One region of the Geodermatophilus sp. SYSU D00766 genome, then DNA from elsewhere that is predicted to be linked to it. Evidence: predicted binding sites of a transcription regulator. Region 1 holds the regulator's gene; the other holds the start of a gene.
What was found. The regulator LexA, encoded in region 1, represses DNA repair genes until DNA is damaged. The targets are predictions, from matches to a motif close to TCGAACANNTGTTCGA.
Positions count from the first base shown of each region.

Region 1 (15,542 bases):
GCCATCCGCATCGCCACGCCGTCCGCGCCGCCGTAGGTGTCCGCGACGATCCGCGCGTCGTGCAGCCAGGGCGCGACCAGCGCCAGCGCCCGCACCCGCGGGTCGGCGACGGCGTTGCTCACCGTGTACCCGGCCGACGCGCAGACGCCGAGCGCACCGATCCGCTGCGGGTCGACGACGTCGGTCCGGCCGGCCAGGTAGCCGACCGCGTCGCCGATGTCGCGGGCCTTGAGCGCCGGCGACTCGTAGTCGCGCAGCGCTCCCCCGCTGGCCCCGTAGCCGGTGTGGTCGAAGGCGAGGGTGGTGTGGCCCCGGGCGGCCAGCCGCGCGGCGTACCGGTCGGCCATCTGCTCCCGGACGCTGGTCCAGGTGCCGGTGACCACCACGCCGGGCAGGGGCCCGCCCGCGTCCTCCGGCCGGTACAGCACCCCGGCGAGCGGGACGCCGTGGGCGGGGAAGACGACGGCCTCGGCCGTCACGCCGTCCGCGCGCCGGCGCAGCTCGTCACGTGCTCGGGCCGGCGCGAGGTCCTCGCGCACGGGCATCGGCGGTGCACTGGTCATGCCACTCTCCACGGCGGGGGGAGGACGGTGCGGTGGCGGACCACCGAGGACACCGTCCACGGTGGCGCGCGGCCGGCGCGGCAGGCCAATACCGAACCCGATCGGCTCCCGCTATGCCGGTCGGCCGCCCGGCGTCCCGCGGTCGCGCCCCGTGCACCGGCAAGTGCCGCGCGCAGAACCGGTGACGGGACCCGGGGGTCTGCGCCACCATGTGCCGCCGCTGCGCCCCCCACCTCGTCGGAGACCCCCCATGCCCGCACCCTCCCTGCCCGGGGACCAGGTGATCGCCTTCGTCCTGCTGGACATCGCGATCATCCTGATCGCCGCCCGTGTCGTCGGCACGCTCGCCCTGCGGATCGGTCAGCCCCGCGTCGTCGGCGAGATCGTCGCGGGCGTCCTGCTCGGCCCCTCCCTGCTCGGCGCCACGACGTTCGTCTGGGACGACGCCCCCGCCTTCCTGGCGTGCGACCGGTCCCTGCCCGAGGGCGTGGCCCCGAGCATCAGCTCGTGCCTGTTCCCCGCCCAGGCGCAGAGCGGGCTGAGCCTCCTGGGCACGATCGCCCTGGTCCTGTTCATGTTCCTGGTGGGCCTGGAGCTCGACACCGACCGCCTGCGTGGCCGGGCCGCCGGCATCGTCACCGTCGCCGTCGGGGTCGTGGCCATCCCGGTCGCGCTGGGGTTCCTCATCGCGCCGGTCCTCTTCACCGACCGGTTCACCGGTGCCGGCGACCCGTCGCGGATCGGCTTCACCCTCATGGTGGGCGCGATGCTGGCGGTGACCGCCTTCCCGGTGGCCGCGCGCATCCTCCAGGAGAAGGGGCTGGCCACCTCCCCGCTCGGGATCGTCGGCATCGCAGCGGCGGCGCTGGTCACCATCCTCATGTTCCTCACGGTGGGTGTCGCCCGGGGCGTGGCCACCGGGGAGCCGTCGTCGTCGCACCTGTGGCGGCTGACCGGGACGCTGGCCTTCCTCGCGGCGATGTGGCTGGTCGTCCGGCCGGCACTGGCACGGGTGTTCCGTGGGGGCGAGGCGGGCGACCCGCTGAGCGGCACCCAGTTCGCCGTCGTCATGGGCACGGTCGTGCTGGCCGCGTACGCCGCCGACCGGATCGGCATCCACGCGCTCGTCGGCGGCTTCGTCGCCGGCCTGGTCGTGCCGCGCCACGCCGTCCTCACCACGGCGCTGACCTCCCGGCTCTCCGACGTGGCGATCGTGTTCCTGCTGCCGATCTTCCTGGCCTACAGCGGGCTGCGCACCGACTTCACCACGCTGACCTGGGCCGCACTGCCCGGCATCGCACTGTTCGTGGTCGTGGCGATCGTGGGCAAGTGGGGCGGTGCCCTGGTCAGCGGCCGCCTCGGCGGGCTGTCCTGGAGCGAGAGCAACGCGCTGGGGATCCTGATGAACTGCCGCGGCCTGATGGTGCTCGTCGCCGCCCTGGTGGCGCTCAACGCCGGGGTCATCAGCCCCCAGATGCAGGTCGGCGCGGTGGTCATGGCGCTGATCACCACCGGCATGACCGGCCCCCTGGTCGACCGGTTCCTGGGCCGCCCGGACCGGCAGCCGGCCAGCCGGGCCGTCGAGGTCGGCTGACCCCGCCGCGCCGCTCCGGCGCTGTCCCCGCACGGCACCGGCCCGGCCCCTCGACGAGGGACCGGGCCGGTGGCCCGTCCGGGCCGGTCGTCGGCGACGGCCCTTCGCCTCTGCCCACGCGTCCAGGTGGGCGGGAGGGTCGGCCCATGCGCCAGCAGCTGCGTTCCGTCCGAGCCGGGGTGCTCACGGCCCTCGGCGTCGTCCTGCTCGCCTCGTGCTCCGGCGACGACGGGGGTTCCGGGAGCGGCGGCGGGTCCGCCGCCGACACCCCGGCGAGCAGCTCCGCCGCGGAGGACTCGGCGGCCGGGGACGACTTCTGCACCCAGGCCGAGGACCTCGACCAGCGGGTCGAGACGGCGCTGGACGAGTCCGGCGGCGGGGACTCCATCCCCGACGTGTTCCGGCAGCTCGCCGAGGAGATGCAGGGCATCAACGCGCCGGAGGCCATCGCCGCCGACTGGGACACCATGCGCAGCGGGCTGGAGCGGATGGCCGACGCGGTGGCCGACCTCGACCTCGGCGACGCCGACTCCGTGGCGGCCCTGGAGGACGCCGGCAGCGGGCTGGAGGCCGCGAGCGACAACGTCGACACCTACCTGAGCGACGAGTGCGGCATCGGCTGACCCGCGTCGACCGGTGCGGCGTCGGTCGTGTCGTGGGCGCGCGCGTGCGCCTGCTCCCGGGTGGGTAGGACGGGCCACGACGACCGGGCACCTCCTCCCGGCGCCACCGATCCGCAGGAGGCGACGTGTCGCCCTCTCGTCCCCCCGTCCCCGACGTCGACCGTCGCATCGTGGCCGCCTACCGAGAACTCGGCACCGCCCGCGACGACTTCCAGAACTCCCCGAGCGGCCGGGCCTTCGGCCTGTGCCAGGCGGCCCAGGACGCGCTCGACGCGTTGCTCGACCTGCGGCTCAGCCTCACGGCCGCCATCGCGCCGACGGTGGTGGCCACGGCCTGAGGGTGGGCACCTCGGGGTGCCTCCGGATCCCTGGCCTGGCGGGGCACCCACGCGCCGTGGACCCCGGGCAGCCGGCGCGGACGGCCGCCGACCGGCTGGACGCGCTCGCCCGTGAGATGCCACCGGCCCGGCCCCTCGGAGAGGGACCGGGCCGGTGGGCGACCGGGTCAGCGGCGGGGAGGCCCCGCCGGCCGGGTCAGCTGCAGCCGCTGGTGGAGCCGCAGCCCTCGCAGACGTAGCAGCTGCCGGCCGGGCGCATCTTCGTGCCGCAGGTCATGCACAGCGGCGCGTCGGTGACGTTGCCGGTGACCATCTCGAACAGCTCGGCCGAGGAGTGGGCCTCCTTGGCCGCCTCGGCCTTCGGCTCCGGCTTGGCCGGCGCCTCGGTCGGCACCGAGCCGCGCAGCGCCTCGACGTCGACCTCCTCCTCGACGACGGTGGCCGTCGACGCGGAGGTGTCGTAGCCGGCGACCTGGGCCGCCCGCTCCTCGGCGGTGAAGATGCCGAGGGTGGCGCGGGTGTCGACCGGCAGGTGGTCGAGCGCGAGGCGACGGAAGATGTAGTCCATCACCGACTGGGCGATCCGGATGTCCGGGTCGTCGGTCATGCCGGCCGGCTCGAAGCGCATGTTGGTGAACTTCTGGATGTAGGTCTCCAGCGGCACACCGTGCTGCAGCGCGATCGAGATGCCGATCGAGAAGGCGTCCATGACACCGGCCAGGGTCGAGCCCTGCTTGCCGAGCTTGAGGAACACCTCGCCGAGACTGCCGTCCTCGTACATCCCGGCGGTCATGTAGCCCTCGGCGCCGGCGACGCTGAACGACGTCGTCATGCTCTGCCGCTTCTTGGGCAGCCGGCGGCGCACCGGGTGCGAGGTCGTGGCGACCGGAGCCGCCTCGGCCTCGACCGGGGTCTCGGACTTCTTGGCCTTGGCGTCGGACAGCGGCTGGCCGACCTTGCAGTTGTCGCGGTAGATCGCCAGCGCCTTGAGGCCGAGCTTCCAGCCCTGGAAGTAGATGTTCTCGACGTCCTCGACGGTCGCCGTCTCCGGCATGTTGACCGTCTTGCTGATGGCGCCGGAGATGAACGGCTGCACCGCGGCCATCATGCGGACGTGGCCCATCGGGGAGATGGCCCGCTCGCCCATGGCGCAGTCGAAGACCTCGTAGTGCTCCGGGCGCAGGCTCGGGGCGTCGACGACGTGGCCGTGCTCGGCGATGTACTCGACGATCGCCTCGACCTGCTCGTCCTGGTAGCCGAGGCTCTTGAGCGCCCGCGGGACCGTCTGGTTGACGATCTGCATGGACCCGCCGCCGACCAGCTTCTTGTACTTGACCAGCGAGAAGTCCGGCTCGATGCCGGTCGTGTCGCAGTCCATCATGAAGCCGATGGTGCCGGTGGGGGCGAGCACCGAGGCCTGCGCGTTGCGCCAGCCGTTGTCCGCGCCGACCTCCAGGCACTCCTGCCACTGGGCGGTGGCCGCCCGCAGCACGTCGGCGTCGTCGGCGCCGACCGGGCGGATGGCGTCGTTGGCCGCGGCGTGCTTGCGCATGACGCGGGCGTGCGCGTCGGCGTTGCGGGCGAAGCCCTCGTAGGGGCCGACGATGCCGGCCAGCTCGGCCGAGCGGCGGTAGGCGGTGCCGGTCATCAGCGAGGTGATCGCCGCGGCGAGGGTCTGCCCGCCGCGCGAGTCGTAGGCGTGGCCGGTGGCCATCAGCAGCGCGCCGAGGTTGGCGTAGCCGATGCCCAGCTGCCGGTAGGCGCGGGTGGTCTCCCCGATCGGCTCGGTCGGGAAGTCGGCGAAGCAGATGGAGATGTCCATCGCCGTGATGACCAGCTCGACGGCCTTGACGAAGGTCCGGGCGTCGAAGGTCCCGTCGTCCTTGAGGAACTTCATGAGGTTCAGCGACGCCAGGTTGCACGAGCTGTTGTCCAGGCTCATGTACTCCGAGCAGGGGTTGGACGCGTTGATGCGGCCGGTCTCGGGGTTGGTGTGCCAGTCGTTGATCGTGTCGTCGTACTGGATGCCGGGGTCGGCGCACTCCCACGCGGCCTGGGTGACCTTGCGGAAGAGCTCCTGGGCGTCGACGGTCTCGATCACCGAGCCGTCGAGGCGGCCGCGCAGGCCGAACGGCGTGCCGTCCTCGACCGCGCGCATGAACTCGTCGGAGACGCGGACGGAGTTGTTGGCGTTCTGGTACTGGACGCTGGTGATGTCCTTGCCGCCGAGGTCCATGTCGTACCCGGCGTCGCGCAGCGCACGGATCTTGTCCTCCTCGCGCGCCTTGGTCTCGATGAACTCCTCGATGTCGGGGTGGTCGATGTCGAGGACGACCATCTTGGCCGCGCGCCGGGTGGCGCCCCCGGACTTGATCGTCCCGGCGGAGGCGTCGGCGCCGCGCATGAAGCTGACCGGGCCGGAGGCGGTGCCGCCGGAGGACAGCAGCTCCTTGGACGAGCGGATGCGGGAGAGGTTCAGGCCGGCGCCGGAGCCGCCCTTGAAGATCAGCCCCTCCTCCCGGTACCAGTTGAGGATCGAGTCCATCGTGTCGTCGACAGCGAGGATGAAGCAGGCGCTGACCTGCTGCGGCGCCGGCGTGCCGACGTTGAACCACACCGGCGAGTTGAAGCTGAACACCTGGTGCAGCAGCATCCAGGTCAGCTCGTGCTCGAAGACCTCGGCGTCGCCCTCGCTGGCGAAGTAGCCGTGCTCGCGGCCGGCGGCGCCGTAGGTGAGCACCACCCGGTCGATGAGCTGGCGCAGGCTGGTCTCGCGCTGCGGGGTGCCGACGGCGCCGCGGAAGTACTTCGTGGTGACGATGTTGGTGGCGTTGATGCTCCACTCGGCGGGGAACTCGACGCCGCGCTGCTCGAAGTTGATCGAGCCGTCACGCCAGTTGGTCATGACGACGTCGCGCCGCTCCCAGACCACCTCGTCGTAGGGGTGCACCCCGGCGGTCGTGTAGACCCGCTTGATCTTCAGGCCCTTCCCCCGGGTCGGCGCCTTGACGGCCCGACGCGTACGGCCTGCCGGGCGGTCCTCGATCTCGGTCACGAGCTCTCCCTCGGTGAGTGGTCCGGGCGGCTGGGGAAGAGAGCCACCCTGTTCCTAGCGGTTGGTGCTGACGGTTTCTGGGGTGGTGCTGAGCGGGTGGTGCCGATCGGGCCGGCGACGCTGCCGGCCGGTGGTCAGGTGCCGGACGTGCCTGCGGCGCTCGCCGGGCCGCGTCCGCCGCGACGGCGCGGCGGCGGGTCGAGCTGCATGCCCGGCAGCGGCGGCGTGCCCCCGGTGTGGTGCCGCGCCCGGAGCTCGGTGATCTCCTTCTCGAAGTCCTCCACCGAGGTGAAGGCCCGGTAGACGCTGGCGAAGCGCAGGTAGGCGACCTCGTCGAGCTCGCGCAGCGGGCGCAGGATCGCCAGGCCGACCTCGTGGCTGGGCACCTCGGCCACCCCGCTGGCGCGGATGGCGTCCTCCACCTGCTGGGCGAGCTGCTGGAGCTGGTCCTCGTCGACCGGCCGGCCCTGGCAGGCCCGGCGCACGCCGGCGACGACCTTGGAGCGGTTGAACGGCTCGCTGACCCCGCTGCGCTTGACGACGGCGAGGACGGCCTCCTCCACGGTGGTGAAGCGGCGGCCACAGGCGGGGCACGAGCGGCGGCGCCGGGTGGTGGCTCCCTCGTCGGCCTCGCGCGAGTCGATCACCCGGCTGTCGGGGTTGTGGCAGAACGGGCACCGCACTGCGGTTCACCTCCCTCCGCGGACGGGTTCGGTACCGGTGACCCGGTGCCGGGTGGGGCGTGTCGACGGGCCGCCGGGTGCTCCGGGCACCCGGTCCGCCGACCCCTGCTGTGGACCTCTGGTGTGGACCCCTGCTGTGGACCTCTCTGGGGACATCCGGTGGACGCCCCGGGGAGAACCTGAGGACGGACCTGTGGAGGACCTCAATCGGGGAACTACTAGATGTAGGGGGACCGTAGGCCCGGCTCCACTACATCTGCAAGTCGACACCGGGCGTGTCTCTTCCGCCGAGACCTGCTCGTGACCTCCTGGTGACCACGCGCGAGCAGGTCTCCCACCGGCCACACGACACGCCGCGACCGCCCGCGTGTCGGCGCGCACGGGACCGGACACGGGTGTACGGACCGGCTGCGGAGGTCGCCGGATCCCGCCGGAGCGGCCCACGGGAGCAGGACCGGCGACCCGGTGGACGGTGCCCGGGGCAGCTGCCGGCCGGGCGCGGGCTCGGTGGAGGCGGTGCTGGGTGAGGGCTGGTGCCGGGCAGGCGCGGAGCGCCCGGACCGGCGGAGCTCAGACCGGCGGGCGGACCGCCGGACGACCACCCCGGGCGTTCGGCACGAGGTCGCCGAGCCGGATGGGCCGGGTGAGCAGGTCGGGCTCCCCCGCCGGCACGACCGCCAGTCCCGGGCCGGGGACGACAGCCGACCCGGGGGCCGCCTCGCCCCCTGGGCCGGCGACGACGGCGGGCATCTCGGTCGTGACCGCGCGGTGGCGGCCCGACCCGGCGCCGGCGGGTGCGCGGTGCCGGCCGGCCCCGCCCGCACCGACGGCGGGCTGCTCGGCGGTCGCGTCGGCGCCGTGCCGCCGGAACCGGCGGGGGCGCAGAACCGGACCCCCGACGGAGACGACCGCAGCCGTGGCGGGCACCGCCGCGACCGCGGGCACCGCCGCGACACCGGGCACCGCCGCGAGGGCTGGCATCGCAGCGGTGGCGGGCGCGTCCGCCGGGGCGGGCGCGGCCGCGGGTGCGGCGTCGGCTGCCGGCGCGAGCGTCAGGCGGCGCTCGGGCAGCCGGACCGCGGTCAGCTCCACCCAGGTCCCGGCGCCCTCGACGACCCCGGGAACCTCCGCCCGCAGCCGCACCCAGACCTCGCAGGCGCCGCTGTCGTCGTGCCGCCAGCCGAGCATCGCACCCGGCACCCAGGCGCCGTCCACGAGCACCTCGACGTCCTGCGGCGACCCGAAGGACACCGCCGCCCTGCTGTTCACGGCTGCTGACACGCCCCTCACCGTATGTGTTGATCCGAGATCGGTGCGTGAGCGACCGGGGACCGATGGTTGACGAACCGTCGAGGACGCTCTCGTCACTTCTCCGGGCGGCCCTCGGTGGCCGTCCCGTGTCCCCTCCGCCGGGTCAGGGGAGCCGGAGGACCTGCCCGGCGACCACCGCGGAACCCTCGAGGTCGTTGAGCGCCTCGATCGCGTGCACCACGGCGCGCACGTCCTGACCGTCGCCGGCGACCTCGTCGGCGATGGACCACACCGTGTCGCCCGGCTCGACGACGACGCTGCTCTCCCCGGCGAGCTGCAGGCCCTGCTGGGGAGCGAGGACCTCCCGGCCCAGGAGCGCGCCCCCGATGCCCGCGGCCAGGACCAGGGCGACGACCAGGCGCCGCCCGCGGCGGGTCAGCCGGAGGGGCGCCGGCGACGGGCCGGCCGCGCGCCGGACCGGCTGCGCGGACACCGGCCGCCCTCCGGGCCGGGCCGGGTCGCGGCGCGTGTGGCGCGCCCCCGCGGCGGGGCCGGTGGCGCGGGCGGCCGGCTCGGCCGGGAGGTCGGGCACCGGCCGCAGGTGACCGGCCACGCGCGGGCCGGCGCCGGGGAGCGGGGCCGGAGGTGCCGGGGGCGCCTGGCCAACGGGGCGCCCGGAGGTGTCGGGGCGCACCGGCCGACGGGTGGGAGCGGGGCCGCCCCCGGCACCGTCGGCGAGCAGCGGCCGCCAGGGCACCCGGACCGTCGCGTCGAACTCCAGCACTGCCTGGCGCACGCTGCCCATGACCACTCTCCTCGTCGACCCCATTGCATCGAACAGGCGTTCGATCGAACGTGTGTGCGATGTCTACCGCACGGCACCGACAGGAGCCAACCGACACCGCCCACCGGTTTCGAACACACGTTTGAAGTCCCGGTCCCGAGGCGCTACGGTCCGATCAGCAGCCGTCCGCCCGGCACCCGGCGGTCGATCCCGGCCGCACCGGCACCCGTCGGTCACCGACCGGAGGTCCCGGAGCCGGGGACGGGGCGGGACACGAGGGCCGTGGGGACACGGCCGGCGAGGAGGAGACGTGGCGGGCACCAGCGGGACCGGCCAGGGCACGCGCGGGAGCACCACCACCCGGCGGGGTGGCGGCCGGCGGGGCACCGACACCGCCGCCGAGGGGACCGGCACCCGGACCGGCGCGGTGCGCACCTTCCCCGACCGGGGTGAGGCCGGCGACGGGCTCACGCAGCGCCAGCGCCGGGTGCTCGAGGTCATCCGCGACTCGATCGAGCGCCGCGGCTACCCGCCCTCGGTGCGCGAGATCGGCGAGGCCGTGGGCCTGTCCTCGGCGTCGTCGGTCGCCCACCAGCTCTCCGTGCTGCAGAAGAAGGGCTGGTTGCGGCGCGACCCCAACCGCCCCCGCGCGCTCGACGTGCGGCTGCCCGGCGACACCGCGGCGGAGGCCGCACCGCCGGCCGCCGCGGCCGGCGACACCACCGCCCCCACGTACGTGCCGCTGGTCGGCCGGATCGCCGCCGGTGGCCCGGTCCTCGCCGAGCAGGCGGTCGAGGACGTCTTCCCGCTCCCCCGCGAGCTGGTCGGCGACGGCACCCTGTTCATGCTCCGGGTGGCCGGTGACTCGATGGTCGACGCGGCCATCTGCGACGGCGACTGGGTGGTCGTGCGCCAGCAGCCCACCGCCGAGAACGGCGAGATCGTGGCCGCGATGCTCGACGGCGAGGCCACCGTCAAGACCTACAAGCGCCGCGACGGGCACGTGTGGCTGCTGCCGCACAACCCGGCCTACGAGCCCATCCCGGGCGACGAGGCGACCATCCTCGGCCGGGTGGTCACCGTCCTGCGCCGCGTCTGACCCGCACCGCCCGGGACGCGCTCCCGGCCCCGCGGACCCGCCCCGGGTCGGCGGCGGCCGGGCTCCGCGACCTCGACCGGCCGGCGGTCCCGCGGCACGGCGGGCAGCCTCAGCCGGCCGGCGGTCCCGCGGCGCGGCCCCGGCGTACCCGGCCGGCGACCCACACCAGCACCGTGGCCACCCCGGCGGCGACCAGCCCCGCGGCGACCGGGGACACGCCGGTGCCGCCGTCGTCGAGGACGGCCGCCAGCGACGGGTCGGCCGCCGAGGACGGCGCCGGGGCCGCCGTCCCGGCGGGGATCGGCACGAGCGTGACGTCGCCCGGCAGCCCCTCGCCCGCCACGAGGAGCGCCGCGCCGTCGGCGGTGAACGACACCGCCTCCCCCTGCGGCGCCTCGGGCAGCGCGATGCGCACCGGTTCGCCCGCCAGGGCGGCCGGCACGTCCGAGCCGGTCAGCGGCCAGACGTAGGCGTCGGTGTAGGTGCGCAGCGCGATCCGGCTGCCGTCGCGGGCCACCGCGCCGCCGGTCACCAGGAGCTGACCGGCCCGCCCCACCGGGCCGCCCGGTGTCCCGGTCAGCGTGAACGCCACGCTGCCGACGTCGACCAGCGCCACCGTGCCGCCGTCGACGAGCGGCGCCGCGGGGCGGTAGACGCGGCTGGCACCGAGCACCTCCTTGGTCACCAGGTACGGCGTGCCGTCGGGGGCCACCAGGAGCGCCTCGGCGTCGTGCGGGCCGTCGGGGTAGGTGAGCCGGAAGAGCGCCGTGCCGCCGTCGGGGCGCAGGGCGATGAGGGCGACGGTCTCCCGGGTGGCGTTGTTGTCGCCGGTGTCGGCCAGCCACACGGTGCCGTCGGGACCGACGCCGAGGTCCTCGGGGTCGTAGGGGTCCAGCGGCGCGACGGTCTCGTCCACGACGCGGCAGGTCCCGTCGAGCACGGAGACGGCCACCTGCTCGCCGCCGTCGGCGATGGCCAGCAGGCGGTCCCCGACGTCGACGAGGCCGGAGAGCTCCGCGAGCCGGGGGTCGGTCACCTGGCAGCGCAGCGACGGCGCGCCCGGTTCCTCGGCGGCAGCGGGGAATGCGGGGCCGAGCGCGAGGGCCAGACCGGCGAGTGCGGCCACGGCCCACCCGGGGTGTGCCCCGGCGCTACGCGGGGGGACGGCCGGCTCGGGCACTGCCCCAGCGTGACAGAACGACTGCGTCGAGTGCGTGAACCACGCCCAGCAGCAGCACCCCCACCGAGGCGCCGACCGCCGCGTCGGTGACCCAGTGGAAGTCCAGGGACACCATGGCGATCCCGGTCAGCACCGGGCCCACGACGCTGAGCCACCACAGCGTCCGCTGCACGCCCGGGGCCAGTCGGTACTCGACCGCCAGCCAGTAGGCCACGCCCCACATGAGCACGGCGTTGGCCACGTGCCCGGAGGGGTAACTGGCCCCGTCGCGGTGGAAGAAGGACCCGGGGTAGGCCGGCGCGGTGCGGCCGGTGCCGTACTTGAACGCGTAGACCACGACGGTCAGCAGCGCGAGCGCGGTGAGCACCCGCAGCAGCGGCAGCAGGGTCCGCCGGCGGATGCACAGCCAGCCGACCAGCCCGGCCAGGACGATGAGGATGGTGCCGCGCCCGCCGATCTGGGTGACCGCCCAGACCGGCCAGTAGCCCGGGGAGTCCCGCAGGTCCCACGCGCTGACGACCTCGGAGACCTCCAGGTCGAGCCGTTCGAGCACGCCGCGGTTGAGCAGGTCGACGGTGACCGCCGTGGTGACGACGAACGCCACGAGCAGCAGCCACCAGGACGGGCGCCCGGCGGTCACGACGGTGCGGACGGGAGCCGACGGGTCGCCGTCGGCCGGTGCTCCCCTCCCGCGTCGTACCACGCCGCTGGTCACGCGGTCACGGTACCGGGCCGTGACCCGCCCGTGACCTCGCCGCAGGGAGACGGCGAGCCGCCCGGGTGACCGGCGGGGAGCCGGTCCCCCGGGCGGGGGACGGAGGAGCGCCGGTCAGCCGACCGGTGCGGCGAACCGCTCGAGCGCGGCGGCCAGGCCGCCGTCGACGCGCGCGGTGAGCCGGGTGCCCTCCGCCTCGTGCTGCTCGCTGAGGACCTCGCCGTCGCGGTGGACGCGGGCCACCAGGTCGCCGCGGTCGTAGGGCACCAGCACCTCGACCTCGACGTCGGGGTGCGGCAGGCGGGCGGCGACGACCTCGCGCAGCTGCTCGATGCCCTCGCCCGTCCGCGCCGAGACCCACACCGCACCGGGCAGCGCCCGGCGCAGGGTCAGCACGTCCTCCTCGGTCATCGCGTCGACCTTGTTGACGACGATCAGCTCGGGCACCGCCGCGGCGTCGATCTCGCGCAGCACCACGTGCACCGCGTCGATCTGGCCGAGCGGGTCGGGGTCGGAGCCGTCGACGACGTGCAGCAGCAGGTCGGCGCCGGCCACCTCCTCCAGGGTCGAGCGGAACGCGTCGACCAGCTGGTGCGGCAGGTGCCGCACGAACCCGACGGTGTCGGTGAGCGTGTACTCGCGGCCGTCGGGCGACTGGGCGCGGCGCACCGTGGGGTCCAGGGTGGCGAACAGCGCGTTCTCCACCAGCACGCCCGCGCCGGTCAGCCGGTTGAGCAGGCTGGACTTGCCGGCGTTGGTGTAGCCGGCGATCGCCACGCTCGGGACGGCGTTGCGGTCGCGCGCCGAGCGCTGGGTGGCCCGCGCCGTCGCCATGCCGGCGATCTCGCGGCGCAGCCGGCTCACCCGCGACCGGATGCGGCGGCGGTCGGTCTCGATCTTCGTCTCACCGGGACCGCGGGTGCCGATGCCGCCGCCGCCGGCGACGCGGCCACCGGCCTGCCGGGACAACGACTCACCCCACCCGCGCAGCCGCGGCAGCATGTACTGCATCTGCGCGAGCTCGACCTGGGCCTTGCCCTCCCGGCTGGTCGCGTGCTGGGCGAAGATGTCGAGGATCAGTGCGGTCCGGTCGACCACCTTGACCTTGAGGATCTTCTCCAGCGCGTTGAGCTGGCCGGGGGTCAGCTCGCCGTCGCAGATCACGGTGTCGGCGCCGGTGGAGGCGACGATGTCGCGGATCTCGGACGCCTTGCCCGAGCCCACGTAGGTGCCGGCGTCGGGCTTGTCCCGCCGCTGGCTCACCGCCTCGAGCACCTCCGAGCCCGCCGTCTCGGCGAGCGCGGCCAGCTCGGCCAGCGACCGGTCGGCGTCGGCCTGGGTGCCCTCGGTCCACACCCCGACCAGCACGACGCGCTCGAGGCGCAGCTGGCGGTACTCGACCTCGCTGATGTCGGCGAGCTCGGTGGAGAGCCCCGCCACGCGGCGCAGGGCGCCACGGGCCTCGAGGTCGTAGGAGCCGGTCGTGTCGTCGTCCTCGTCCCACCGGCCGGCCGGGGCGGGACGGGTCTCGACGGTCGTCTCGTCGTCGAGAGAGGTGCTCTGGGGGGCGGTCGTCATCGCGTCCAGCGTGACACGCGCGTCGTCAGCGGTCACCTGGGTTGTCGTCTCTGCAGTCGTCATACACGGGGTGCAACACCGGAACGGGTCAGGTGCATCCCGCCGGGAGGCGGGTAGGTCGGGACGGACCGCACGGACGACGAGAGGGGCACCCCGTGAGCACCAGCAGCAGCGAGGGCATCGACGACCCGGGCCGCGACCCCGTGGGCCTCGAGGTCCCGCGCAACCCCTTCGGCGGGGCCGACCAGGACACCGGGGCCGGCCGGCCGCGGGGCACCGGCAACGTCGGCCCCGGCGACAAGCCCGAGGCGCCGACCGACGAGCCGGAGACCCGCGCCGACACCCCGGACAACCCCTAGGAGTCCAGCCACTCCCGGGTGAGCCCGCCGGTCGCGACGACGACGGCCGGCCCGCGCAGCACGGTCGTCTCCGGGGTGACGTCGACGGTCAGCCGGCCGCCGGGGACGTCGACGACGACCGTGCCGCGCTGCGGGCCGTCGGACCCGGCGGCCAGCGCGGCGTAGGCGGTGGCGCAGGCGCCGGTCCCGCAGGAGCGGGTCTCCCCCACGCCGCGCTCGTGCACCCGCAGCCGCACGTGCGCGTCGGCGCCCTCGGCGGGGCGGGCGAGCACCTGCACGAACTCGACGTTGACGCCCTCGGGGAACAGCCCGGGGTCGAACCCGGGCTGCGCGGTCAGGTCGAGCGCGCCGAGGTCGGCGTCGGTGAGGCAGACCAGGTGCGGGTTGCCCATCGACACCGCCTGGCCGGCGAACGCCTGCCCCGCCACGGTGGCCTCGCCGCGGCCGAACGGCCGGGCCGGGCCCATGTCGACCCAGTACGTGCCGTCGGCGCCGGCACCCACCCGGCGGGGGCCGCCGCGGGTGCCCACCAGGACGCCGTCGGCGCAGGCCGCGCGGTCGAGCAGGCCCTCGGTCACCAGCACGTGCAGGAACAGCCGGATGCCGTTGCCGCACATCTCCGCGTGCGAGCCGTCGGCGTTGCGGTGGTCCATGAACCACTCGCAGGCGTCGAGCGCGTCCCCCAGGACGGCGGGGGCGTCGGGCACGTGCCGGCTGCGCACCACCCGCAGGACGCCGTCGCCGCCGAGGCCGGAGCGGCGCTCGCAGAGCCGGCGCACCAGCGCGGCGTCGAGGCGGTCCTCCGGCCAGCGGTCCCCGTCGGGGTCGGGCAGGACGACGAAGTCGTTCTCGGTGCCGTGCCCGAGGAGGAACCGGTCGCTCACCGCCCGATCGTACGGCCGGCCAGCAGCGCGCCGACGGCGTCGGGGAGGTCGGGCCGGGCGGCGTCGAACCAGGTCGTCGCGGGGTCGCGGCGGAACCAGGAGCGCTGCCGGCGGACGAAGCGGCGGGTGGCGGTGACCGTCCGCTCGCGGGCCTCCCCGGCGGTGAGGGCGCCGTCGAGCTGCGCGAGCACCTGGGCGTAGCCCAGCGCGCGGGAGGCCGTGGGGCCCTCCCGCAGCCCCTCGGCGGCCAGCGCCTCGACCTCCGCGACGAACCCGGCGGCCCACATCCGGTCCACGCGGTCGGCCACCCGGGCGTCGAGCTCGGCGGTCTCCCGGTCCACGCCGACCACCACCGCCGGGTAGTGCGGGCGCGGCTCGGGCAGCGTGGCGCGGAAGGGCCCGCCGGTCAGCTCCACCACCTCCAGCGCCCGCACGATCCGCCGCCCGTTGCTCGGCAGCACGGCCGCGGCGGCGGCCGGGTCGAGCGCGGCCAGCCGGGCGTGCAGCGCGGCCGGCCCGACGTCGTCGAGCTCGGCCTGCAGCCGCGCGCGCACGGCCGGGTCGGTGCCGGGGATGTCGAGGTCGTCGAGGACGGCGCGCACGTAGAGGCCCGACCCGCCCACCAGCAGCGGCAGCACCCCGGCCGCGCGGAGCCGGTCGATCTGGGCGCGGGCCGCGCGGGCGTACTCCGCCACCGACGCCGCCTGCCGCACCGGCCAGAGGTCGAGCAGGTGATGCGGGACGCCGCGCCGCTCGGCCGCGTCGGGCTTGGCCGTGCCGATGTCCATGCCGCGGTAGAGCTGCATCGAGTCGGCGTTGACCACCTCGCCACCGAG
Region 1 is NZ_JBJGYI010000019.1:48,934-64,475, reverse strand. Features, by position in the region: gene ACI8AD_RS14915 (alpha/beta hydrolase) at 1-563, opposite strand, end outside; gene ACI8AD_RS14910 (cation:proton antiporter) at 814-2,157, shown strand; gene ACI8AD_RS14905 (hypothetical protein) at 2,304-2,780, shown strand; gene ACI8AD_RS14900 (hypothetical protein) at 2,906-3,118, shown strand; gene ACI8AD_RS14895 (vitamin B12-dependent ribonucleotide reductase) at 3,315-6,173, opposite strand; gene nrdR (transcriptional regulator NrdR) at 6,308-6,856, opposite strand; gene ACI8AD_RS14885 (hypothetical protein) at 7,427-8,137, opposite strand; gene ACI8AD_RS14880 (LysM peptidoglycan-binding domain-containing protein) at 8,271-8,912, opposite strand; gene lexA (transcriptional repressor LexA) at 9,202-9,990, shown strand; gene ACI8AD_RS14870 (hypothetical protein) at 10,100-11,116, opposite strand; gene ACI8AD_RS14865 (phosphatase PAP2 family protein) at 11,142-11,885, opposite strand; gene hflX (GTPase HflX) at 12,000-13,463, opposite strand; gene ACI8AD_RS14855 (hypothetical protein) at 13,619-13,822, shown strand; gene dapF (diaminopimelate epimerase) at 13,819-14,706, opposite strand; gene miaA (tRNA (adenosine(37)-N6)-dimethylallyltransferase MiaA) at 14,703-15,542, opposite strand, start outside.

Region 2 (15,542 bases), on a different contig from region 1:
GGTGCAGAAGGCGGTGCTGCACGGCTCGCCGGACCAGGTGCACGTCCGGTACAAGAACCGCTACGGCCGCGAGCGCAGCTACTACGCCGCGTTCGAGGGCGTGCTGCCCTTCCTCGAGCGGCGGCACGAGGACACCGACAGCGACTACATGCGGGACAAGTACGAGGGCTACATGCGCGACGTGCCCTGTCCCGTCTGCCACGGGACCCGGCTCAAGCCGGAGATCCTCGCCGTCAAGCTCAGCGGCCGCTCGATCGCCGAGGTCACCGGCCTGTCGATCGGCGAGGCCGCCGACTGGCTGCGCGCCCTGGAGCTGGGCGAGCGCGAGCGGGCGATCGCCGACCGCGTGCTCAAGGAGATCCAGGCGCGGCTGTCGTTCCTCGTCGACGTCGGCCTGGACTACCTGTCCCTCGACCGGCCGGCCGCGACGCTGGCCGGTGGCGAGGCGCAGCGGATCCGGCTGGCCACCCAGATCGGCTCGGGGCTGGTGGGCGTCCTGTACGTCCTCGACGAGCCCTCGATCGGGCTGCACCAGCGCGACAACACCCGGCTGATCGAGACGCTGGTGCGGCTGCGCGACATGGGCAACACGCTCATCGTCGTCGAGCACGACGAGGACACCATCAAGACCGCGGACTGGGTGGTCGACATCGGCCCGGGCGCCGGTGAGCACGGCGGCGAGGTGATCGTCAGCGGCACCGTCGAGGAGCTGCTGGCCAGCGAGCGCTCGATGACCGGGCAGTACCTGTCCGGGCGGCGGGAGATCACCGTGCCGAAGGTGCGGCGGCAGCCGCAGCCCGGCCGCGAGCTCGTCGTGAAGGGCGCCCGCGAGCACAACCTCAAGGGCGTCGACGTCACGTTCCCGCTCGGCCTGCTGGTCGGCGTCACCGGGGTGTCCGGGTCGGGCAAGTCGAGCCTGGTCAACGACATCCTCTACACGGTGCTGGCCAACCAGCTCAACCGGGCGCGGATGGTGCCCGGGCGGCACCGCACGGTCACCGGCCTGGAGCACCTGGACAAGGTCGTGCACGTCGACCAGTCGCCGATCGGCCGCACGCCGCGGTCCAACCCGGCCACCTACACCGGCGTCTGGGACCAGGTCCGCAAGCTGTTCGCGCAGACGTCGGAGGCGAAGATCCGCGGCTACCAGCCGGGGCGCTTCTCGTTCAACGTCAAGGGCGGGCGCTGCGAGGCGTGCTCCGGCGACGGCACGATCAAGATCGAGATGAACTTTCTGCCGGACGTCTACGTCCCGTGCGAGGTGTGCAAGGGCGCCCGGTTCAACCGGGAGACCCTCGAGGTGCACTACAAGGGCAAGACGGTCGCCGAGGTCCTCGACATGCCGATCGAGGAGGCCGCGGACTTCTTCGCCGCGATCCCGTCGATCTCCCGGTACCTGCGCACCCTCACCGACGTCGGGCTGGGCTACGTGCGGCTGGGCCAGCCGGCCACGACGCTGTCCGGCGGCGAGGCGCAGCGGGTGAAGCTGGCCAGCGAGCTGCAGAAGCGGTCCAACGGCCGCAGCGTGTACGTCCTCGACGAGCCGACCACCGGCCTGCACTTCGAGGACATCCGCAAGCTGCTGCTGGTGCTGCAGGGCCTGGTCGACAAGGGCAACTCGGTGATCGTCATCGAGCACAACCTCGACGTGATCAAGAGCGCCGACTGGCTGATCGACATGGGTCCCGAGGGCGGGTTCCGGGGCGGCACGGTGGTGGCCGAGGGGCCGCCGGAGTTCGTGGCGTCGGTGCCCGAGTCGCACACCGGCCGCTACCTGGTGCCGATGCTCGACCCCGCGGCGGTCGAGGCCGCCGCGGCAGGCCCGAAGAAGCGGGCCACCCGCAAGCGCGCGAGCTGACGCCTCCCGCACGACGGCGCCGGTCCCGGGACGTCCCCGGGGCCGGCGCCGTCGTCGTCGGCGGACCCGGGTGCGGTGCGGCGGACTCAGCCGCGACGGCGGAGGACGGCGACCGCGCCTCCGGCGAGCAGGGCCACCGCGGCGACGGGGAGCACCCAGCCGGGGAGGCCTCCGCCGCCGGACGACGCGGACGCCGTGTCGGTCCCGGTGTCGGTGGTCGGGGCTGCCTCGTCGGGCGTCGGTGCCGGCGTGGTGCTGGTCGGCGTGCTGGTGGTCGGTGCGGCGGTGGTCGGTGCGGCGGTGGTCGGGATCGGTGTGGCCGGGGCGAAGTCGAACGCGAACGTGCCGTCGAGGGCGTGACCGTCGTCGGCGACCGCTGACCAGGTGACGGTGTGCCGGCCCGCTGCCGTCAGCGCGACCGGTGCGGTGAGGACGGCGCCGTCGTGCGCCACGGGCCCGGACCCCACGGGCGCGCCGTCGGGCCCGGTCACCGTGACCTCACCGCCCAGCACGGAGGCGCTGAAGGTGAGCGTCACCGCCTGCGGGGCGGCGGTGACGCTCGTGTCGGCCGCCGGCTCGGTGGTCCGCAGGCCGGTGTGCGCCGACGCGGTGCCGGGCGCGGCCAGCAGGAGGCCGAGGACGAGCACCACCGTCGCCAGGAAGCGGGCTGGTACCGCGGGTGAGCGAGCGACGGCCGGCGACACGGGACCTCCAGGAGTACGGGTGTTCACGTGCATGGTCGTCGCCGAGCGCCGTGCGGTTCCCGTTGGTCCGTCCTCGGGTCCGGCGCCTCGCTCAGTAAGGCGGTGGTTCGGTGGTGGCGGTGAGGCCTGACGGGGTGGTGACGGTGAGGGTGCCGTCGGGGGCCAGGTGGTGGGTCCAGCCGGGTGCCTGAGGAAGGACCCCGTCCTCCCCGCCCTTCGCAAGCTCAGGGCGGGACCCTGGACGGGGCCGTCGAGCGGTGGTGGCCGGTGCAGTAGCCGGCCAGGTTGGCTGCGGTGGTGGGGCCGGCGGGCCAGGGGGTGTGGTGGTCGAGTTCGCCGTGGCGGGGGACGGGGCGGCGGCAGCCGGGGAAGCGGCAGCGCCGGTCGCGGGCGCGCACGAACCGGTCCAGGGCCGCGGTGGGTCGGTAGCCGGGGCTCTCGCCCGGGGGGCTCACTCCGGCGCCGGCGCGGGCGGCCTGCTGTAGTCCGGGCAGGTCGGTGAGGGCGAGCAGGGCGCCGGTGACCGCATCGGTGAGGGCGAGGCGGGGCCGGTCGGCCAGCCCGCCGCCGGCGGTGCGGGCGAGCAGGTCGGCCAGGTCGGCGCGGGCCTGATCGGCGGCGGCGGCCAGCGCGCTCAGCGCGTCGGGTGCGGCGCTGACTCGCCCGGCGGGGCTGGTGGCCCAGGCGGTCTCGTCGGCGGTGTCGGCGCGTTCGGCGGTGGCCACCGTCCGGCGGGCGTGGCCGAGGGCGCGTTCGAGGGTGAGCAGGGCGGTGCCGGCGTCGTCGACGGCGCGGTCGGCGCGCACCCACCACCCGTCGGGCACGGCCGGGCCGGGGTGCGGTGGGGGTGGCGCATCGAGCGAGATTTCGGGCGGTGGCCCGTCCTCGTCGAGATAGCAGGGGGCCGGCTCGGCGTCGAACTCCCCGGCCAGGACGCGGTGTTCCAGCTCCTGCGACCAGCGCGCGAAGTCCTCCGCCGCGGACACAATCGCGGATGTGCCCGCCGTGGCGGCCGGCTCGGTGTCGGTGGGCTCGGTGTCGGTGGCGGCCGCGTGACCGGTCAGGGCGGCGAGCAGGGCACGCACCACCTCGGCGGGCACCACCTGGCCGTCGATCTCGCACGGGGCATCCCCGCCCAGCAGCGCCCCGACCGGGGCGACCACCGTCAGCGCGACCTGCACCGGCGGCAGCCCGGTCTCACCGGGGCGCAGCACCAGGTCCAGCAGGCAGTCGGCCATCTTCTGCCCGCGGCTGCGGCCATCGGCCGGATCGGCGGGCAGCGCGTCGGCGTGCGCGCCCAGCGCCGCCAGCAGCGCGCACGCCTCCGGCGTGCTCAGCAGCGCCGACACCACCGACATGCCGGCCACCCGGTCCGGGCGGGCGGCCACGCCGCGCCGGCGGAGCGCGCGGGCCAGGTCGCGGGCGGCGTCGCGGGCGCGGTGGGCGAGCACCACCCGGCGCACCTTGTCGCCCAGCTGCGCCGGGGTGGTCACCGACCGGCCGGCCAGCCAGGCCAGCAGCTCGGTCTCGAGGCGGGCGCGCAGCGCGTGGTCGGCGATCGGCGCGACGTGCTCGAGCAGGCACCACAGGTGCCCGGGATGCAGCCGCCCCGCCTGCAGCGCGGCCAGGGCGCCAGGCAGCCGGTGCACCAGGGTGAGGGAGCGGACCAGCTCCTCCGCCCGCTGCGCGGTCACGTTCAACGCGATCGCCAGCTCGGCGGTGGCCCACTCACTCACCGGCCGCAGCACCTCGGCCCGCGCCGCCCACCGCTCGGCCGCCATCGCGCCGGGCTCCCCGGGCTGGCGGTCGGCGCAGGCGGGACAGGTAGCGGCGAAGGCCGCGATCGTCCGCGCCCGCAACGCCGTCTGCCGGGAGATCTCCCCGGTCGGCGGCCTGCACCGCACCCAGCGGCCCCGACGCCCACCCCACGGGAGGGCCGTCGAGCACCGGCTGCAGGACCACCGTTACATGTTCGATCACACGTTCGAGCAGGTTGGCGATCAAGCCGCATGGGGAGAAACCGCTGCTCAGAGGCTCGCCAAGGACGTCGTCCAGGAGTCTGAGCCGCCCGGTGATCACCCCTTGAGCGGAACAAGCGCCGCCCGTATCGTCGCTGTGACCGACGTCACGCCGTCGATCGGGCGTGGCGGGGTCCTGCGATGGAGGAGACGCCGATGAGCGCGCTCACGCCCGACTGCGATCCCGACCTGTCCCACTGCGGCAAGCCCGAACACAGGTCCGGCGGCGTGCGCTCCACCCTCGTCCTCCTCGCGCTGGTCGCCGTCGCCGCGCTCGCGGTCACGGGCGACGCCGTCCCCGGGGCCGTCGCCGTCCTGGCCGGCGGGGTGGGGCTGGTCGCGGCGCTCGTGCTCGGTGCCCGCGTCGTGCGGTTCACCCAGCGGGCCGCCGCAACGGTGCACCTGCCCGCGCTGAGCCGGTCCCGCGCCACCGGCTGACCTGGGTGGGGCAGGCTGACCCCCGACGACGACGTCCGAGGAGGCCCGCCCGTGACCGAACCCACCTTCGTCCCCGCCGCCGACGGCGCCCAGCTGGCCGAGCGCCGCTGGACGCCCGACGGCGAGGTCCGCGCGACCGTCCAGGTGGTGCACGGGCTCTCCGAGCACGCCGGCCGCTACGGCCGGCTGGCATCGGCGCTCACCGCCCGGGGGTTCGCCGTCGCCGCGCTCGACCAGCGCGGGCACGGGCTCACCGCGCGGTCCACCGGGCCCGGCCGCTTCGGTGACCCGAGGGCCGGGCACGCGGCCACCAGCGACGCCGTCCTCGACGACGTCCGCGACCTCGGCGAGCGGCTGGCCGCCGACCACCCCGACGTCCCGCGGTTCCTGATCGGCCACTCCCTGGGCTCGGTCGTGGCGCTGGCCTCGGCCGAGCGCGACGGCACCGACCTCGACGGGCTGGTGCTCTCCGGCCCCATCGGCGTCGCCCCCCACTTCGCCGCCGCGGCCGAGCAGCTGGCGGCTGCGGTCGCGGCCGGCATGGGGGAGCAGCCGCTGGACGTCCTCAGCGGGTTCAACGCGGCCTTCGAGCCGGCCCGCACCCAGCACGACTGGCTCAGCCGCGACCCGGCCGAGGTCGACGCCTACCTCGCCGACCCGCTCTGCGGCGACGACTTCCCTCCCACCCACGGCTACGGCGCCGCGATGCTCGCCCTCGCCGCCCGGGTGGCGAGCCCCGAGGCCGTGACCGGCCTGCCCGCCGGGCTGCCCGTGCTGGTCCTGTCGGGGCAGCGGGACCCGGTCGGCGGGGAGGACGCCTCCCAGGTCACCGCGCTGGCCGGGCTGCTGCGCGAGCGCGGCCTGCCGGTCGAGCAGCACGTCTACCCCGACGCGCGGCACGAGGTCTTCAACGAGACCAACCGCGACGAGGTGACCGCCGACCTGCTCTCCTGGCTCGAGGACCACCTGCCCTGACGGCGCCGGGCTCCAGGAGGACGACACCGTGAGCCGGGCCGGCGAGGACTCCAACCGGCGGATGCTGCGCGCCCGGGACGCCATGGACCGCAGCTACGGCGAGCCGCTCGACGTCGCCGCGCTGGCCCGGGTCGCGCACGTCTCGCCGGCGCACTTCAGCCGCACCTTCCGGGCCACCTTCGGGGAGACCCCCAACAGCTACCTGCGGCGACGGCGGGTGGAGCGGGCGATGTTCCTGCTGCGCAGCACCGACCGCTCGGTCACCGACGTCTGCCTGGCGGTCGGCTTCTCCAGCCTGGGCACGTTCAGCCGGGTGTTCGCCGAGATCGTCGGCGAGCCGCCGAGCGCGTACCGGCGGCGCGGGCCGCTGGCGCCGGTGCCCTCGTGCTTCGGGATGCGCTGGCTGCGGCCGAGCGAGAAGACAGCAGTTCCGGAGAAGCCCGCCGACGACGGCGGCCCCTAGCGTCACCTGCATGTTGACCTCGATCTCGATCACCTCCCTCTACGTGCTGGACCAGGACCAGGCGCTGGACTTCTACGTCGGCAAGCTGGGCTTCGAGGTCCAGACCGACCAGCAGTTCGGGCCGATGCGCTTCCTCACCGTCGCCCTCCCGAACGACCCCGGGCACGCCGTGCTGCTCGAGCGGCCCGCCCCGCCGTCGGTGAGCGCGGAGATCGCCGACACGGTGCGCGACCTCGTCACCAAGGGCGCCGGCGGCGGGCACCTGTTCCTCACCACCGACGACGCGCACAAGACCCACGCCGAGCTGAGGGAGAAGGGCGTCGAGCTGCCCGAGGAGCCGGTCGTGCAGCCCTACGGCATCGACTTCGGGCTGCGCGACCCGTTCGGCAACTCGGTGCGCATCGCCCAGATGACGCCGGCCGGCTGACCCCCGGGGCGGCTCGCGGGGTGGCGGTTGAGCGGCCGGGGGCGCGGGTCTAGCGTCCGGTGTGATCGCCGTCACCCCCGAGGGGAGGCCGCCGGTGGCGCTCACCCGGAGGTCGTTCCTCGCCGGGGCGCTGGCCGCCCCGGCGCTGGCCTCCGTCGCCGGGGCGCTGGCCGGGTGCGCGGGCACCGTGGTGCAGCCCGGCGACCTCTCCCGGCTGCGGGTGATGGCGCCGGCCAGCCCGGGCGGCGGCTGGGACACCACCGCCCGCGTCTTCCAGCGCGTCGTGCAGACCAGCGGCCTGGCGCGCAACGTGCAGGTGTTCAACGTCGAGGGTGCGGGCGGCACCATCGGCCTGGGACAGCTCGCCCGCGAGACCGACGACGCGCTGCTCATGATGATGGGCCTGGTCATGGTGGGCGCCGTCGACACCAACGACTCCGCCACCCGGCTCACCGACGTCACCCCGATCGCCCGGCTCATCGGCGAGACGGAGCTCATCGTCGCCCCGGCCGACGCGCCGTACTCCGACATCGGCGGCTTCGTGGAGGCCTGGGCGGCCGACCCCGCCGGTACCCCGATCGCCGGCGGGTCGGCGGGCGGCACCGACCAGATCCTGGCCGGACTGCTCGCCCGGGCCGCCGGCATCGACCCCGCGCAGGTCAACTACATCGCCTACTCCGGCGGTGGGGAGTCCCTCGCCGCGCTGCTCGGCAACCAGGTCGCCGCCGGGATCTCCGGCACCGCCGACTACGGCGAGCAGGTCCGCACCGGGGACCTGGTCGGCCTGGCGGTGTCGACGGCGGAGCGCTCCGGGCAGGTGCCCGACGTCCCGACGCTCGTGGAGTCCGGCTTCGACGTCGAGGTGGACAACTGGCGCGGGCTCATGGCCCGGCCCGACATGTCCGACCAGGCCCGCGAGGACCTCACCGCGCTCGTCGTCGACGTGCACGACAGCGACGAGTGGGCCGAGGCGCTGGAGACCAACGGCTGGACCGACCTGCTGCTGGCCGGCGAGGAGTACGGGCGGTTCCTGGCCGAGGAGGAGCAGCGGGTGCTGGCGATCCTGCGCGAGATCGGGCTGGTGCAGTGAGCACCGCGGCCCGCGACCCCGGCGCCCCCGCGCCCGCCCCGCCCCCGGCCGGCGTCAGCCGCGGTGAGCTGGCCATGGTCGTGCTGCTCGGCGTGCTGGGCCTCTACCTCATCCTCGACGCGGCCAACATCGCCGTCCCGGGCTCGGCGAACACCATCGGCCCGCGGTTCTTCCCCTACCTCATCGGCGGCGTCGTGCTCGCCACCGCGCTGGCGCTCGGGTTCCGCGTGCTCCGCGGCGACCGCGGGCCCTCCGACGAGAGCGAGGACGTCGACCCCGACGCCCCGACGTCGTGGCGCGCGGTGGGGATCATCGCCGTCGCCTTCCTCGGCCACGCGCTGCTCATCAACGTCGTCGGCTGGCCGCTGGCGGTGACGCTGATGTTCGGCGTGGTGGCCTGGGCGCTCGGCGCCCGCGGGGTGGTGCGGCCGCTGCTGGCCGGCGGCGTCCTGTCGGTCGTGGTGTGGATCGTGTTCGTCAAGGGCCTCGGCGTCGCCCTGCCCGGCGGCACCCTGCTCGAGCTGGCGACGGGCTGGTGGTGATGGGCGCCCTCTCCGACCTGGCCGGCGGCTTCGCCGACGCGCTCACCCCGGTCAACCTGCTCTTCGCGCTGCTCGGCGTGCTGCTCGGCACCGCCGTCGGGGTGCTGCCCGGCATCGGCCCGGCGATGACCGTCGCGCTGCTGCTGCCGGTCACCTACGCGCTGGAGCCGACGACGGCGTTCATCATGTTCGCCGGCATCTACTACGGCGGCATGTACGGCGGGTCGACGACGTCGATCCTGCTCAACACCCCCGGCGAGTCCAGCTCGATCATGACCGCGCTCGAGGGCAACCGGATGGCCAAGGCCGGCCGCGGCGCCGCCGCGCTGGCCACGGCGGCGATCGGCTCCTTCGTCGCCGGCACGATCGCCACCCTGCTCCTCGCGCTGGTCGCGCCCACCGTCGTCGACCTGGCCATCGGCATCACGCCGGCCGACTACTTCGCCCTCGCCGTGCTGGCCTTCGTCGCGGTGGCCACCGTGCTCGGCGCCTCGCCACTGCGCGGGCTGGCCTCCCTCGGCGTCGGCCTCTACCTCGGGCTGGTCGGCACCGACGTGCTCACCGGCCAGGAGCGGTTCACCCTCGGCATCCCGCAGCTGTCCGACGGCATCGACGTCGTCGTGGTGGCCGTGGCGCTGTTCGCCGTGGGGGAGGCGCTGTACGTGGCCTCCCGGCTGCGGCGCGGACCGGTCCAGGTGATGGCGGCGTCCGGGCCGTGGTTCACCCGGCGGGACCTGCGCCGCTCGGTCGGCCCGTGGCTGCGCGGGACGGCGCTGGGGTTCCCGCTGGGAGCGCTGCCGGCCGGCGGCGCGGAGATCCCGACGTTCCTGTCCTACGCCGCGGAGCGGAAGCTCACCAGGCACCCCGAGGAGTTCGGCCGGGGCGCCATCGAGGGCGTCGCCGGCCCGGAGGCGGCCAACAACGCCGCGGCCGCCGGCGTGCTCGTCCCGCTGCTGACCCTGGGTCTGCCCACCTCCGCGACGGCGGCGATCATCCTGGCCGCGTTCCAGGGCTACGGCATCCAGCCCGGCCCGACGCTGCTGTCCACCGAGTCCTCGCTGGTCTGGACCCTCATCGCCTCGCTGCTCATCGGCAACCTCATGCTGCTGGTGCTGAACCTGCCGCTCGCGCGGGTGTGGGTGCAGCTGTTGCGGGTGCCGCGGCCCTATCTCTACGCCGGGATCCTGCTGTTCGCCTCCCTCGGCTGCTACGCGGTCAACGCCGACCCGCTGGACCTGGTCCTCCTGCTGGTCCTCGGCCTGCTCGGCTTCGCGATGCGCCGCTACGGCTGGCCGGTGGCACCGGCGGTGATCGGGCTGATCCTCGGGCCGGTCGCCGAGACCAACCTGCGGCGGGCGCTGGCGATCAGCAGCGGCGACCTCGGCGTCCTGGTCGAGACCTGGTTCAGCCGCGTGGTCCTGGCCCTCGCGCTGGTCGCGCTGGTGGCGCCGATCGTGCTGCGGGCGGTCCGGGGGCGGCGGTCCACGCCGGAGGAGCTGCAGGCGGGCGAGGGCCTGCGGCACCCCGACGGCGGCCCGCGCGCGTCCGTCGGGGCCCGGGACGGCGACGAGGAGGAGCGGTGAGCCAGTCACAGCCGGTGGTCGTCGTCGGGCACGTGCCCACCCCGCGCGGGCGGGCCGCGCTCGACCACGCCATCGGCGAGGCCGAGCGGCGCGGCGCCCGGCTGGTGGTGGTCAACAGCACCCGCGGCGACGCGCTGGTCGACGAGGAGTACCTGCAGGGCGATCCGCTGCGCCGGCTGCGCGACGAGCTCACCGTCTCCGGCGTCCCGTTCGAGCTGCGCCAGCCGATCGGCCGCGACGTCGCAGAGGAGCTCGCCGACGCCGTCACCGAGACCGGCGCCGAGCTGGTCGTCATCGGGCTGCGCCGGCGCAGCGCCGTGGGCAAGCTGCTCATGGGCAGTGCCGCCCAGCGGATCCTGCTGACCGTGGAGTGCCCGGTGCTGGCGGTGAAGGGACCACCCGGGGCCGACCGCCGGTGATGGCCCCGCCGGTGGGCGCTACCCCACGGGACGGGCGTCGGGCGCGGCCGCGGTGCGGGGCGGCGGTGCCCCCGCCGGGGCGTCCACCTCGCGCCAGAACGCGTCGACGCGGGCGTTCCACCGGTCGGGAACCTCCTGGAACGGCTGGTGGCACTCGGTCGGCCACAACTCGAAGCGGGCCCCCGGGACCGCGTCGGCGACGGCGCGGCCGAGGTCGCGGGCGGTGGAGTCGACCCCGCCGGCGAGCACCAGCGTCGGCGCGGTGATCCGCGCGGGGCGGTCGGGGACGTCGTCGTCGTGGAAGGCGGCCAGGTAGGCCTGCAGGTCCCGCGGCGCCTGCTTGTGCGGGAAGGCCAGCACCTCCTCGACGAAGGCGGCGACGGTGCCGTCCCCGTGCGCCCGCGGGGTGTAGATGTCGAGGAAGAACCCCTCGAGGAAGTCCCGCTCGCTGGGGGCCGCCGCGACCAGCCACTGCACGAACCGCAGCCACGCCCGCAGGTAGGCGTCCGGCAGCGCCCAGGTGCTCTGCAGCACCAGGCTGGCGACCAGGTCGGGCCGCTGCACCGCCAGCTCCTGGGCCACGATGCTGCCGCCCGAGAACCCGGCCACGTGCGCCAACCGGACGCCGAGGCCGTCGAGCACGCCGGCGGCGTCCCCGGCCATGGTGGCCACCGTCAGCGGCCCGGGAGGCATCGCGGTGCGCCCGGCCCCACGGGTGTCGAAGGCGGTCAGCCGGTAGCGGTCGGCGAGCCCGTCGAGCTGGAACTGCCACGACTCGACGGTGTCGGCGGCGCCCCCGAGCAGCAGCACGTCGGGGCCGGCGCCCACCTGCTCGGTCCAGACGTCGAGGCCGCCGCTGCGGACGTGGGTGCCCATGGCCGTGCTCCTCCCGGCTGGCCGCCCCTGCCCGGCCGAGGGTGCTGCCCGGACCCCGCGGGAGGACAGGGCCGGAGGTCCCCGGCGGTCCTCGGAGGTGCTCGGCGGCCCGTGGGGGTCCCCGGAATGCCACCGGTGTGGTTCCCGGGACGGGAGACGGGCGGACCGTCGTCCTCCCCACCTAGTGTGGGTGTGTGCCCGACCCGTCCACGTACCGACCGGCGGTCGGCTCCATCCCCGAGTCGCCGGGGGTCTACAAGTTCCGGGACCCCAACGGCCGCGTCGTCTACGTCGGCAAGGCCAAGAGCCTCCGGCAGCGGCTGAACAGCTACTTCGCCGACGTCGCCGGTCTGCACCCGCGCACCCGCCAGATGGTGACGACGGCGGCGAGCGTCGAGTGGACCGTCGTCGGCACCGAGGTCGAGGCCCTCCAGCTCGAGTACAACTGGATCAAGGAGTTCGACCCGCGGTTCAACGTCCGCTACCGCGACGACAAGAGCTACCCGTCGCTGGCCGTGACGCTCAACGAGGAGTACCCGCGGCTGCAGGTCATGCGCGGCCCCAAGAAGAAGGGGGTCCGCTACTTCGGCCCGTACGCCCACGCCTGGGCCATCCGCGAGACGCTCGACACCCTCACCCGGGTCTTCCCCGCCCGCACCTGCTCCAACGGCGTCTTCAAGCGCGCCGGGCAGATCGGCCGGCCCTGCCTGCTCGGCTACATCGGCAAGTGCGCCGCCCCGTGCGTGGGCCGGGTCAGCGCCGAGGAGCACCGGCAGATCGTCGACGACTTCTGCGACTTCATGGCCGGCCGCACCGACCTCATGGTCCGGCGCCTCGAGCGCGAGATGGCCGAGGCGAGCGAGGCGCTGGAGTTCGAGCGGGCCGCGCGGCTGCGCGACGACCTCGGCGCGCTCAGGCGCGCGATGGAGAAGCAGGCCGTCGTCCTCGGCGACGGCACCGACGCCGACGTCGTCGCCTTCGCCCAGGACGAGCTCGAGGCCGCCGTCCAGGTCTTCCACGTCCGCGGCGGGCGGGTCCGCGGCCAGCGCGGCTGGATCATCGACAAGGTCGAGGAGGTCACCACCGGCGAGCTGGTCGAGCAGTTCCTGCTGCAGGTCTACGGCGGCGTCGACGAGACCACCGGCGTCACCGAGGGCGGCGAGGCGGTGCCCAAGGAGGTGCTCGTCCCCGAGCTCCCCGACGACGCCGACGTCTACGAGGAGCTGCTCGGCGAGCTGCGCGGCTCCCGGGTGTCGCTGCGGGTGCCGCAGCGCGGCGACAAGCGCAGCCTCATGGAGACCGTCGAGCGCAACGCCAAGGAGGCCTTCGCCCGCCACCGGGTCAAGCGCTCCAGCGACCTCACCGCCCGCTCGCTCGCCCTGTCGGAGCTGCAGGAGGCCCTCGAGCTGCCCGAGGCGCCCCTGCGCATCGAGTGCATCGACGTCTCGCACGTGCAGCAGACCAACGTCGTCGCCTCGATGGTGGTCTTCGAGGACGGCCTGCCCAAGAAGTCCGACTACCGGCGCTTCTCCGTCCAGCACGGCACCGACGACACCGCGGCCATGGCCGAGGTGGTCCGCCGCCGCTTCGCCCGCCACCTCAAGGAGGAGGCCGACCGTCGCGACGAGCAGGGGGTCGCCGCGGAGGAGGGCCGGCCGCGCCGGTTCGCCTACCCGCCGAACCTGCTGGTCGTCGACGGCGGCGCCCCGCAGGTGGCCGCCGCGGCGCGCTCCCTCGACGAGCTCGGCGTCGTCGACGTCGCCGTCTGCGGGCTGGCCAAGCGCATGGAGGAGGTGTGGCTGCCCGGCGAGTCCGACCCGGTGGTCCTGCCGCGCACCTCCGAGGCGCTCTACCTGCTGCAGCGGGTGCGCGACGAGGCCCACCGGTTCGCGATCACCTACCACCGGCAGAAGCGGTCGGTGAGCATGCTGGTCTCTCTCCTGGACGACGTCCCCGGCCTCGGGGAGACGCGGCGGAAGGCGCTGATGAAGCAGTTCGGGTCGCTCAAGCGGCTGCGCGCGGCCACGGTCGAGGAGCTCACGGCGGTGCCCGGCATCGGCCGGCGCACGGCCGAGGCGGTGCTGGCCGCCGTCGCCGAGCCCGCGGAGGACGCCACCGGCCCGGCGGGGGAGGAGCCGGCCGAGGAGGTCGTGGAGAGCACGACGGCGCCGGCCGGCCCGGCGCAGCGGGGCACGCCCACCCCCGGCGCCGGCGCCACCGCCGAGGTCGGCCGGGTCGCCTCGTGAGCGGCGACCGGATGACCGGCACGGGCCCCGACGCCCCGACCGGCGGGTCGGCCGCGCGGGAGGGGCAGGCCGGCCCGCAGGCCGACGTCCCCGCCGGGCTCGACGGCACGAGCACCGAGACGCCGCCGGTCGAGGTGGTCGTCGTCACCGGCCTGTCGGGGGCGGGCAAGAACAGCGCCGGGCGGGTCATGGAGGACCTCGGCTGGTACGTCGTGGAGAACCTGCCGCCGGCGCTGCTGCTGCCGATGGTCGAGCTCGGCGCCCGCGGCGACGTGCGGCGCTTCGCCGCCGTCGTCGACGTCCGCAGCCGGGCCTTCTCCAGCGACCTGCAGGAGGCCATCCGGGTGCTCGCGGAGGCCGGGCACCGCCCGCGGGTGGTGTACGTGCACGCCCGCGACGAGGTGCTGGTGCGCCGCTACGAGTCCAACCGGCGCGAGCACCCGCTGCAGGGCTCCGGGCGGCTCATCGACGGCATCACCGCCGAGCGGGCGCTGCTCACCGGCATCGCCGGCGAGGCCGACCTGTGGGTGGACACCAGCGACCTCAACGTCCACCAGCTGCGCGCCACCCTGGAGAACGCCTTCGCCCGCGAGGGCCGCACCCCGCCGCTGACGGCGACCGTGCTCAGCTTCGGCTTCAAGTACGGCCTGCCGCTGGACGCCGACCTCGTCGTCGACGCCCGCTTCCTGCCCAACCCGCACTGGCTGCCCGAGCTGCGGCACCACACCGGGCAGGACGCCGACGTGCGCGACTACGTCCTCGGCCAGCACGACGCCGGGCCGTTCCTCGACCGCTACACCGAGGTGCTGCGGCTGCTCATCCCCGGCTACCGGCGCGAGGGCAAGCGCTACCTGACGCTCGCGGTCGGCTGCACCGGCGGCAAGCACCGCAGCGTCGCCATCGCCGAGGAGTTCGCCCGCCGGCTGGCCGCCGACGGCATCGACGCGGTCGCGCGCCACCGCGACCTGGGCCGCGAGTAGTGGGCGGCCCGAGGGTCGTCGCGTTCGGCGGGGGCCACGGCCTGGCCGCCGCGCTGGCCGCCTGGCGCCGGATCACCCCCGACCTCACCGCCGTGGTCACCGTGGCCGACGACGGCGGCTCCTCCGGCCGCATCCGCCGGGAGATGCCGGTGCTGCCGCCCGGCGACCTGCGCATGGCGCTGGCCGCCCTCGCCGACGACGAGGGCGGTCGCCAGGAGATGGCCCGGCTGCTGCAGCACCGGCTCGGCGGCTCCGGCGCGCTCGCCGGCCACCCGGTGGGCAACCTCGTCCTCACCGGGCTGGTCGAGCTGCACGGCGGGGACACCGTGCGCGCGCTCGACGCCGTCTGCGCGCTGCTGCGCACCCGCGGCCGGGTGCTGCCGATGGCCGACGTCCCGCTCGACCTCGTCGCCCGCGTGGAGACCGTCGACCCCGACGACCCCGCGCGCACCCGCACCATCCGCGGGCAGGTGGCCATCGCCTCCACCCCGGGCCGGGTGCGGGAGATCCTGGTGTCGCCGCCGGACCCGCCGGTGCACCCCGACGTGCTCGACGCCATCGCCGCCGCCGACGTCGTCTCGCTCGGTCCCGGCTCGTGGTACACCTCGGTGCTGCCCCACCTGCTTGTGCCGCGCCTGCGGGAGGCGCTGGCCGCCAGCCGGGCCCGCGTGGTCGTCGTGCTCAACCTGGAGCCCCAGCCCGGGGAGACCGACGGGTTCTCCCCGGAGGAGCACCTGCGGGTGCTGCAGGCCCATCTGGGCGGAGTGGCGCTGCACACCGTGATCGCGGATGTGGACTCGGTGGTTGACCGCTGTGGTCTCCTGTCAGCGGTGCGCGAGTGCGGCGCCGAGCTCGTGCTCGCTCCGGTGGCCGAGTCCGGCGGGTCCCCGCGGCACGACCCCGGCCGGCTGGCCGCGGCGCTG
Region 2 is NZ_JBJGYI010000012.1:62,631-78,172, reverse strand. Features, by position in the region: gene uvrA (excinuclease ABC subunit UvrA) at 1-1,858, shown strand, start outside; gene ACI8AD_RS11735 (copper resistance CopC family protein) at 1,945-2,562, opposite strand; gene ACI8AD_RS11730 (DUF222 domain-containing protein) at 2,787-4,466, opposite strand; gene ACI8AD_RS11725 (hypothetical protein) at 4,737-5,018, shown strand; gene ACI8AD_RS11720 (alpha/beta fold hydrolase) at 5,070-5,993, shown strand; gene ACI8AD_RS11715 (helix-turn-helix domain-containing protein) at 6,022-6,456, shown strand; gene ACI8AD_RS11710 (VOC family protein) at 6,467-6,883, shown strand; gene ACI8AD_RS11705 (Bug family tripartite tricarboxylate transporter substrate binding protein) at 6,945-7,973, shown strand; gene ACI8AD_RS11700 (tripartite tricarboxylate transporter TctB family protein) at 7,970-8,515, shown strand; gene ACI8AD_RS11695 (tripartite tricarboxylate transporter permease) at 8,515-10,098, shown strand; gene ACI8AD_RS11690 (universal stress protein) at 10,095-10,517, shown strand; gene ACI8AD_RS11685 (alpha/beta fold hydrolase) at 10,536-11,393, opposite strand; gene uvrC (excinuclease ABC subunit UvrC) at 11,588-13,639, shown strand; gene rapZ (RNase adapter RapZ) at 13,636-14,619, shown strand; gene ACI8AD_RS11670 (gluconeogenesis factor YvcK family protein) at 14,619-15,542, shown strand, end outside.
Region 2: a site for LexA is predicted at 4,535-4,550, ahead of ACI8AD_RS11730 (DUF222 domain-containing protein). Genes of this name have one in related genera too.